DNA from 3 places in the Mesorhizobium sp. P3_A2 genome. Region 3 is predicted to be linked to each of the others. Evidence: predicted binding sites of a transcription regulator. Region 3 holds the regulator's gene; each other region holds the start of a gene.
What was found. The regulator PhoB, encoded in region 3, activates phosphate uptake and scavenging genes when phosphate is short. The targets are predictions, from matches to a motif close to TGTCATNNANCTGTCAT.

Region 1 (3,277 bases), on a different contig from region 3:
GCTGAACTCCGGCGACATCCATCCCGGCGACGTCTTTGCGCTGAATGCCCCCTACAATGGCGGCACGCATCTGCCCGACATCACCGTGGTGACGCCGGTGTTCGATGATGCGGAGAAAGAAATCCTGTTCTGGGCGGCCTCACGCGGTCATCATGCCGACATTGGCGGCACGGCCCCCGGCTCGATGACGCCGCTTGCCACCACGGTCGACGAAGAAGGCGTTTTGTTCGACAATTTCCGTGTTGTCGATCGCGGAAAATTCCGCGAGGCGGAACTGCAGACGCTGCTCACCGACCACCCCTACCCCGCGCGCAACCCGCACCAGAACATTGCCGACCTCAAGGCGCAGATCGCAGCCAATGAAAAGGGCGTGGCGGAACTGCGCAAGATGGTCGCCCATTTCGGCCTCGATGTCGTCGAGGCCTATATGGGCCATGTCCAGGACAATGCCGCCGAAAGCGTGCGCCGCGTGCTGGAGCGGCTGCCCGACGCATCAGAATATGAATACCCGACTGACACCGGCCAAGTCATCAAGGTGAAGATCACGGTCGACCGGCAAAAGCGCGAAGCGACCGTCGACTTCACCGGCACCTCGCCTGTCATGAAGAACAACTTCAACGCGCCCGAGCCGGTCGCCCGCGCCGCCGTGCTCTACGCCTTCCGCGTCATGGTCGAGGACATGATACCGATGAATGCCGGGTGTCTGCGGCCAATCAACATCATCATCCCCGACGGCTGCATGCTGAAACCCAGCTATCCCGCCGCCGTTGTCGCCGGCAATGTGGAGACCTCGCAACATGTCACCAACGCGCTGTTCGGCGCCATGGGCGCCATGGCCAACGCGCAAGGCACGATGAACAACCTGACCTTCGGCAACAAGCAGTACCAGTATTACGAGACGATCTGTTCCGGCTCGCCGGCCGGGCAGATGAACTCCGGCCGCGGCTTTGCCGGCACCTCCGGCGTCCACACCCACATGACCAATTCCCGCCTCACCGATCCGGAAGTGCTGGAATTGCGCTTTCCCGTCCTGCTCGAGGATTTTCACATCCGCGAGGGATCCGGCGGCAAAGGCAAATGGAACGCCGGCGACGGCACCAGGCGGACGATCCGCTTCCTCGAAAAGATGGAATGCGCCATCCTGTCCTCGCACCGCAACCGCCCGCCGCAAGGTCTGGACGGCGGCGGCGACGGCGAGGTCGGCTCGACCAAGGTGCGGCGCAAGGACGGCAGCATCGAGACGTTGATGGCCTGCGACCAGACCGTGCTCGACGCCGGTGACGCCGTCATCCTGACGACGCCGACGCCGGGAGGGTTTGGCCAAGATTAGTGCATGTCGCCCAAAAATTGTTCATCCGATTTGGGAAAGCGACTTGCATCAAAACAACAAGCTGAAGCGTCAACAGCCTGTCACTGGCCTGTCATGACGCTGCGCTACCCGCTTGCGCCAAAGCAAACGGGGAATCATTAGCCATGACGGACGTTTCGGCAGATCTGGTCTTTCGCCGTGGCAAGGAAGTTGGAAAAGCCGTCTACCAGAACCGCCCGCTGTCGAAGGCCGGCCTTTCCGAGCGGCTGTTTGCGCTGCTGTTTTCCGGCCTCGTCTACCCGCAGATCTGGGAAGACCCTGAAGTCGACATGGAGGCCATGCAGCTTGGCCAGGGGCACCGCGTCGTCACCATCGCCTCCGGCGGCTGCAACATCCTGGCCTACCTCACCCGGTCGCCTGAACGCGTCGATGCGGTCGATCTCAACGCCGCCCACATCGCCTTGAACCGGATGAAGCTGGAGGCGGTGCGGCATCTGCCTTCGCAGGGCGACCTGTTCCGCTTCTTCGGTGCCGCCGACACCAGCCATAATTCGGAAGCCTATGACCGTTTCATCGCGCCGCATCTCGATCCGGTCAGCCGCCACTACTGGGAGCGCCGCAACTGGCGCGGCCGCCGGCGCATCACCGTCTTCGACCGCAACTTCTACCAGACCGGCCTGCTCGGCCTGTTCATCGCCATGGGACATCGCACCGCCAAATTCTTCGGTGTCGACCCCGCCGGGATCATGGCGTCGAAGAGCATCGCCGACCAGCGCCGCTTCTTCAACGAAGAGCTGGCGCCGGTCTTCGACAAGAAGCTCTTGCGCTGGGCGACCTCGCGCAAGGCGTCGCTGTTCGGTCTCGGCATTCCACCGGCACAGTACGATTCGCTGATCACCTCGGGCGACGGCTCAATGGCCAGCGTGCTGAAGGCCCGGCTTGAAAAGCTCGCTTGCGATTTTCCGTTGAAGAACAACTACTTCGCCTGGCAGGCTTTCGCCCGCCGCTATCCCAATCCTGGTGAGGCCGCCCTGCCCGCCTATCTCGAAGAGGCCAACTACAAAGCGATCCGCAACAATGTCGATCGCGTCGGCATCCACCACGCCAATCTGATCGAATTCCTGGCTGGCAAGGACGCCGGGACCGTCGACCGCTTCATCCTGCTCGACGCGCAGGACTGGATGACCGACGACCAGCTCAACGCGCTGTGGTCGGAGATCACCCGCACCGCCTCGGTCGGCGCCCGCGTCATCTTCCGCACCGCCGCCGAACCCAGCCTGCTGCCCGGCCGCGTCTCGACTTCGCTGCTCGACCAGTGGAACTACGAGGACGAGGCCTCGCGCGACTATTCGGCCCGCGACCGCTCGGCGATCTATGGCGGCTTCCACCTCTATGTGAAGCGCGCCGCATGAGCACGAGCGAGCTGCCGGCCGGCCATGCCGAACTGATGGACGGCGTCTATCGCTGGCAGCGCCACATCTACGACCTGACCCGCAAATATTACCTGCTCGGCCGCGACCAGATGATATCGGAGCTGGATGTGCCGGCGAAAGGAACCGCGCTCGAACTCGGCTGCGGCACCGGCCGCAACATCGCCCTTGCCGCCCGCCGCTACCCCGATGCCCGTTTCTACGGCCTCGACATCTCGGCCGAGATGCTGGAGACCGCCGGCAAGGCGATTGGGCGCGAAGGCCTGTCCGGCCGCGTCGTGCTGGCGCGCGGCGATGCCACGGATTTCGACGCCAAGACACTGTTCGGCGTCGAGCGTTTCGACCGCATCTTCGTGTCCTATTCGCTGTCTATGATCCCCGGTTGGGAAAAGACGGTTTCAGCAGCACTCGCCGCACTTGCGCCCGGCGGCTCATTGCATGTCGTCGATTTCGGCCAGCAGGAAGGCCTGCCGCGCTGGTTCCGGACCATGTTGCGCGGTTGGCTCAAAAAGTTCCATGTCACCCCGCGTGAATCATT
Region 2 (3,277 bases), on a different contig from region 3:
CCCCTGATGGCGTCGACCCCGTCGTCACCGGCCCGGTCAGCGCCTCCTTCAAGCAGAGGCAGCAGGTTGCCGGCTGCGACAGCGCGGTTTGGCCAAAGATTCCAACGGTTTGCTATCCGGATTGATGCACCGCTTTACCCTCCCCCTTGTGGGGAGGGTCGGCGAGGCGGCTTCGCAAGCGAAGCTGGCGAGACGGGCGGGGGTGAAGCGCCGGCGTGGGAAGACCCCACCCCGATCCTACGCCGACCGCACCGGATCGAGCGTCACCTTGTAGAGCTCGTTGTCATCACGATCCATCAGCCGCACCGTCAGCTGCTCTGTAGCCCCCGAAATGTCGACCAGCCCGAAGAACTGCAGCCCCGCCGAAGGCGGCAGGTTCTGGCCCTGTTCGGCGGTCGGCGCCTTGATGAATTTCAATTCCGGACCGAACGTCATGTCGAAATCGTTGGGGCCGAACGTGCCGGCATGGATCGGGCCGGAGACGAATTCCCAGAACGGGTTGAAGTCCTGGAACTGCGCCTTGTCGGGGTTGTAGTAGTGCGCGGCCGTGTAGTGCACGTCGGCCGTCAGCCACACCGTGTTGGTGATGCCGGCGTTCTTGATGTAGCGCAACAGGTCGGCGATCTCGAGCTCGCGGCCCTTGGGCAGGCCGTTGTCGCCATTGCTGACGGCTTCCGCGCCGACCTTCTTGGTGCCGTCGTCCCAGACGACGAGGCCGAGCGGCATGTCGGCGGCTATGATCTTCCAGGTGGCCTTGGAATTGGCCAGCTCGCGCTTCAGCCATTTCGTCTGCTGTTCGCCCAGCATGCGCGATTCCGGCGTCATCGTGTCCTGCATGTCCGGGCCGTTGGGGCCGCGATAGGAGCGCATGTCGAGGAAGAACACGTCGAGCAGCGGCCCGTGCGATATCTTGCGATAGACGCGGCCCGGTTCCGACGGCTCGTAGCGGATCGTCGTCATCTCATGGAAGGCGCGCGCGGCACGCGCCGCCAACACATGGATGGATTTTTCGGTGTAGCGGTTGTCGGCGCTCAGATTCTTCGAATCCGACCAGTTGTTCAGCACTTCGTGGTCGTCCCACTGGTAGAAGGTCGGGCAGATGGCGCTCAAGGCGAGGACGTTCTTGTCCATCATGTTGTACTTCCACTGGTCGCGGTACTCGTCCAGCGTCTCGGCGACCTTGCGCTTGCCGTCGATGAGGACGACGTTCTTCCACTTGCCGCCGCCAGGCAGGTCGACCTCATCCTTCATGGCGCCATCGGCATAGATCGTGTCGCCGGAATGCAGGAAGAAGTCGGGCGTGTGCTTGGCGATGGTGGCGTAGGTCTTCATGCCGGTCTCGTCGATGCCCCAGCCCTGGCCGGCCGTGTCGCCCGACCAGGCGAATTTGATGTCGCGCTTGGAGGCGGGTGCAGTGCGGAAGCGCCCGACGATCGGCTCGGAAACGACATTGATGTCGGCGAGGTCGGCGGCCGTCATGCGGTAGAAGATGTCCTGGTCGGCAGCCAAGTCGGTGAGCAGCCGCTTGATCGTAAAGTCGCTGGCCGGCGAGGTATCGAGCGGCGCCAGCCGGGTGGCGTTGGCGAAATTCTCCGTCGACGACACTTCGAACATGACGCGCGAGGGACGGTCGGTGCGCGTCCACACCATGCCGCTCGAGGCATCGACATCGCCGGACTGGACGCCATGGGTAAAGGCCGGGCGCTGGCTGGCGCGCGAATAATAGGGCAAAGCGAGGCCCGATGCGCCGAGCAGACCGGCCGCACTCGCTGAGGTGACAAAAGCGCGGCGGGTCAACGAGATCTTGTTCATGGCTGTCTCCTGATGGCTTGAACGTCCGCCACCAGCGTCCAGCCTCAATGTTTCAGCCGCATCTCGGAAAGATGAAGTTTTGATAACAATGGACAGGTGATCTCTCCCCCCTCGAGGGGGAGATGTCGCCGAAGGCGACAGAGGGGGTCGCCTCTCGTGGAGCGCCGACCTCCCTTGTGCCACAAGGACGCCGAGCCCGGTCGGACCGACCCCCTCTGGCCGCTTCGCGGCCATCTCCCCCTCAAGGGGGGAGATCAGCGTCGCGCTTAAGCCACCTGCGGTTCCGGATCGAAGGCCGGACGGCTCGTGTTGATCAGCAGCGACAGACACGCCGCCACAATCGCCGTCATGCCGGCAATCAGGAAGGCCAGTTCGTAATTGCCCTGCAATTCGCGCATGGTGCCGCCGAAGGCTGCGGCAGCGGCGGCACCCACCTGGTGGCCGGCGACGATCCAGCCGAAGACGATCGGTCCGCTGCGGTCGCCGAAGGCTTCGTTGGCGAGCCGCAGCGTCGGCGGCACGGTGGCGATCCAGTCGAGACCGTAGAGCACGGCAAAGATGATCAGGCTGGTTGCCGAGAAGCCGGAATAGGGCAGGTAAATCAGCGACAGGCCGCGAATGCCATAATAGACGCCGAGCAGCTTGCGCGGGTCGAAACGGTCGGTGAGCCAGCCCGACAGCGTCGTGCCGATCAGGTCGAAAATGCCCATCATCGACAAAAGGCCGGCCGCCTGCACCTCGCCAATGCCCATGTCGCCGCAAAAGGAGATCAGATGCGTGCCGACCAACCCGTTGGTGGTGAATCCGCAGACGAAGAAGGTGGCGAACAGATACCAGAAGACGCGGGTTCCGGCGGCGCGGCGCAGCGTGTTGAGCGTATGCGCCAGGAAGTTGCCTTGCGATGCCGGCGACACCGGCGGCACGTCATCGGCCTCGGCGCCATAGCGCACCATGCCGATCGAAGCCGGGCGCTCCGGCACGAGCAGCCAGACCAGCGGCAGCAGACAGGCGGTGGCGACAGAGACGGCGATGGCGACCGGTTGCCAGCCGCCGGATTGGGCGAGCGAGGCGAGCAGCGGCAGGAACACCAGCAGGCCGGTGGCGCTGGAGGCCGACATCAGCCCCATGACGAGGCCGCGATTGGTCTTGAACCAGCGATTGACGATGGTGGCGCCGAGCACGGTGGCGACAGCGCCCGAGCCAATGCCGGAAAACACGCCCCAGGTGAGAAACAGATGCCAGGGCTCGGTCATCAGAAGGCTGAGCGCGGTCGAGCCGGACATGATCGCCAGCGAGGCAAGCAGCGTGCGGCGCAGACCGACACGCTCCATCAATGCAGCGGCGAACGGCCCGGTCAGACCGTAGAGGAAGATGCCGATGGCGGCGGCAATCGAAACGGTATCGCGCCCCCAGCCGAAGCTGTTGTCCAGCGGCAGCATCATCACGGAGGGAGCCGAACGCAGAC
Region 3 (3,277 bases):
AGGCAATTTGGTATGAACATCATGACCGAACAGTCCCTTGAAAACGCAGTGGGCGACAAAATGAACGCCAAATCGAACGAAGTCATCAAGATGCGCGGCGACAAGGTCGGCGTGTTCTACGGCGAGAAGCAGGCGCTGTTCGACGTCAATCTCGACGTCCGCCAGAACCAGGTGACGGCGCTGATCGGCCCGTCCGGCTGCGGCAAGTCGACCTTCCTGCGCTGCCTCAACCGCATGAACGACACCATCGATTCGGCGCGGGTGACCGGCAAGATCACGCTCGACGAGGACGATATCTACGACAAGAACATCGACGTCGTCGAACTCAGGGCTCGCGTCGGCATGGTGTTCCAGAAGCCCAATCCTTTCCCGAAGTCGATCTACGAGAACGTTGCCTACGGCCCGCGCATCCATGGGCTGGCCAAGCGCAAGTCCGACATGGACCAGATCGTCGAGTCGAGCTTGAAGAAGGCGGCGATCTGGAACGAGGTCAAGGACCGCCTGCAGGAGCCCGGCACCGGACTGTCCGGCGGCCAGCAGCAGCGCCTGTGCATCGCGCGCGCCATTGCGGTGTCGCCGGAAGTGATCCTGATGGACGAACCCTGCTCGGCGCTCGACCCGATCGCCACCGCACGTGTCGAGGAGCTGATCGACGAGCTGCGCCAGAATTACACGATCGTCATCGTCACCCACTCGATGCAGCAGGCGGCGCGCGTGTCGCAGCGCACGGCGATGTTCCACCTCGGCTACCTCGTCGAGGAGGGCGCCACCGACAAGATGTTCACCAATCCCGACGACAAGCGCACCCAGGACTACATTACCGGCCGCTTCGGCTGAGCCGTCCAGCGGTTGAATTTTCAGGCACGAGGATCAGGATCATGGGTGAACATACCGTCGCCTCCTTCGATGAAGAGTTGGGCCAGATCAGCAAGCTGATCCGCGACATGGGCGATCTGGCCGGGTCGATGGTCAGCGGCTCGACCAAAGCGTTGCTCAATTCCGACAATGCGCTGGCGCAACGTGTCGTGTCCGACGACGCCATCATGGACGCGCGCCAGCGGGAACTCGACGATCGCGCCATCACGCTCATCGCCAAGCGCCAGCCGATGGCCAACGATCTGCGTGCCGTGGTCGGCTCGATCCGCATGGCCGGAGACCTCGAGCGCATCGGCGATCTCGCCAAGAACATCGCCAAGCGCGTCGGCACCGTGGGCCTCAGCGTCACGCCGCGCGACCTCTCGCATTCCATCGATGCGATGGCGCAGCTGGTGCTGATCCAGGTGCAAGGGGTGGTCGAGGAATATGCCGCCGCGGATGCGGCAGCACTGGCAAAGCTCAGGAATGAGGACGAACGTATCGACGTCAAATACACGTCGGTGTTTCGTGAACTCTTGACCTACATGATGGAAGACCCGCGCAACATCACCGCCTGCACGCATCTCCTGTTCTGCGCCAAGAATCTGGAGCGCATCGGTGATCATGTCACCAACATCGCTGAAAATGCGTATTATGTGCTGACCGGCCAGCAATTGCCCGCCAATCGCCCGAAGCAGGACGAGACGGCGATGGCCACTTCGGCCTGACAAGGGTGAACTGCTGATGATCGCGCCACGCATCATGGTCGTGGAGGACGAGGAGCCGCTGGGCGTGCTTCTCCGCTACAACCTCGAATCCGAAGGCTACCAGGTCGAGGTGGTGACGCGCGGCGACGAGGCCGAAATCCGGCTGCAGGAAAACGTTCCCGACCTGCTGGTGCTCGACTGGATGGTGCCGGCGGTGTCCGGCATCGAGCTCTGCCGGCGGCTGCGCATGCGGCCCGAGACCGAACGGCTGCCGATCATCATGCTGACCGCGCGTGGCGAGGAGAGCGACCGTGTGCGTGGCCTGTCCACCGGCGCCGACGACTATCTGGTCAAGCCGTTTTCCACGCCGGAGTTCATGGCGCGCGTGAAAGCGCTGCTGCGCCGCGCCAAGCCGGAAGTGCTCTCCAGCGTGCTCAAGGTCGGCGACATCGTGCTCGATCGTGAATCGCACCGCGTTTACCGCAAGAAGAGCGAAATCAGGCTCGGACCGACCGAGTTCCGCCTGCTCGAATTCATGATGCGCCATCCCGGCCGCGTGTTCTCGCGCAGCCAGCTGCTCGACAATGTCTGGGGCGAGACGATCTATATCGACGAGCGCACCGTCGACGTGCATGTCGGGCGCCTGCGCAAGGCGGTCAACAATGGTCGCATGCCCGATGTGATCCGCACCATCCGCGGCGCTGGCTACGCAATCCGGGAAGACTAAGGCCCGGCGCGCCGTGCCGTCGCCGGCCCTCTCAGGCGACGTGCTTGCCCGTCTTCGCTTGAATCCCCGGTGCGAAAATCTCTTGGTCGACGAAGCTGAGCGCGCGCATGGCGCAGCCTTCGCGGATCAGCGGCAGTTCGTTGGGCTCGGTGTCGAAGGAGATCGATTTCGAGTGCTGGCCGCCGGCGGTCTGAGCAATCGCTTCGCGCAATGCCGGTTCGATCAGATCGAACGCGGCGGCGCTGACTCCGACCATGGCGACAGGTGCTGGATCGATCAGCGCGAACAGGCTGCCGAGGCCGAAGCCAAGCGCCTCGCCGGCCTTGCGGTAGGCTTCGCGCTCGGGGCCATCGGTCTCGCGGGCACGTGCGGCGAGCGCCCGCATGTCGGCGTCGCCGACATCGACCGGTTCGGCATCCTCGCTCATCATTTTGGCGCTGCGCCAGATGGCGTAGTTGCCGGCATAGGCCTCGACGCAGCCGCGCCGCCCGCAACGGCACAGCGCGCCCCCGGGCCGGTGGATCATGTGGCCGAACTCGCCGCCCGAGGAATGGGTGCCGGTGAACAGCGCGCCCTTCAGCACCAGCCCCATGCCGATGCCATGCGAGAGCAGGATAGCGATGAAATTGTCGCGGTAGCGCTCAGGCTGGCGCCATTGCAGCGCCACTGCCATCATGTTGCAATCGTTTTCCATGGTGGCCGGAATGCCGAATTCCGCTTCCAGTATGTCGGCGAAGGCAATGTCGGTCAGCGGCGTGATCGGCGACCACAGCATGGCGCGCGCCTGCGAATCGGTGATGCCCTGGATGCCCATGGCAATGCGGGCGATGCTCTGAACATCGAGGTCTGGATCCTCGAGCCGCCGCCGCACGATTGCCGTGCATTCGCCGATCAACTCGTCGCGCGGCATGGTCAGCGTATCCAGCCGGCGCTGCTCCTCGGCGACCACCTGGCCGGCATAGTCGATGACGGTGACGGAAAGGAAATT

Region 1: a site for PhoB is predicted at 1,409-1,425, ahead of AC1DXM_RS02185 (BtaA family protein). Genes of this name have one in related genera too.
Region 2: a site for PhoB is predicted at 1,884-1,900, ahead of AC1DXM_RS19600 (alkaline phosphatase D family protein). Genes of this name have one in related genera too.

What each region holds. Positions count from the first base shown of each region.
Region 1 is NZ_JBFUGC010000001.1:455,894-459,170, forward strand. It holds gene AC1DXM_RS02180 (hydantoinase B/oxoprolinase family protein) at 1-1,330, shown strand, start outside; gene AC1DXM_RS02185 (BtaA family protein) at 1,474-2,721, shown strand; gene AC1DXM_RS02190 (class I SAM-dependent methyltransferase) at 2,718-3,277, shown strand, end outside.
Region 2 is NZ_JBFUGC010000008.1:179,319-182,595, forward strand. It holds gene AC1DXM_RS19595 (hypothetical protein) at 1-125, shown strand, start outside; gene AC1DXM_RS19600 (alkaline phosphatase D family protein) at 238-1,812, opposite strand; gene AC1DXM_RS19605 (MFS transporter) at 2,079-3,277, opposite strand, start outside.
Region 3 is NZ_JBFUGC010000009.1:107,843-111,119, forward strand. It holds gene pstB (phosphate ABC transporter ATP-binding protein PstB) at 13-837, shown strand; gene phoU (phosphate signaling complex protein PhoU) at 879-1,583, shown strand; gene phoB (phosphate regulon transcriptional regulator PhoB) at 1,600-2,289, shown strand; gene AC1DXM_RS21100 (ROK family protein) at 2,321-3,277, opposite strand, start outside.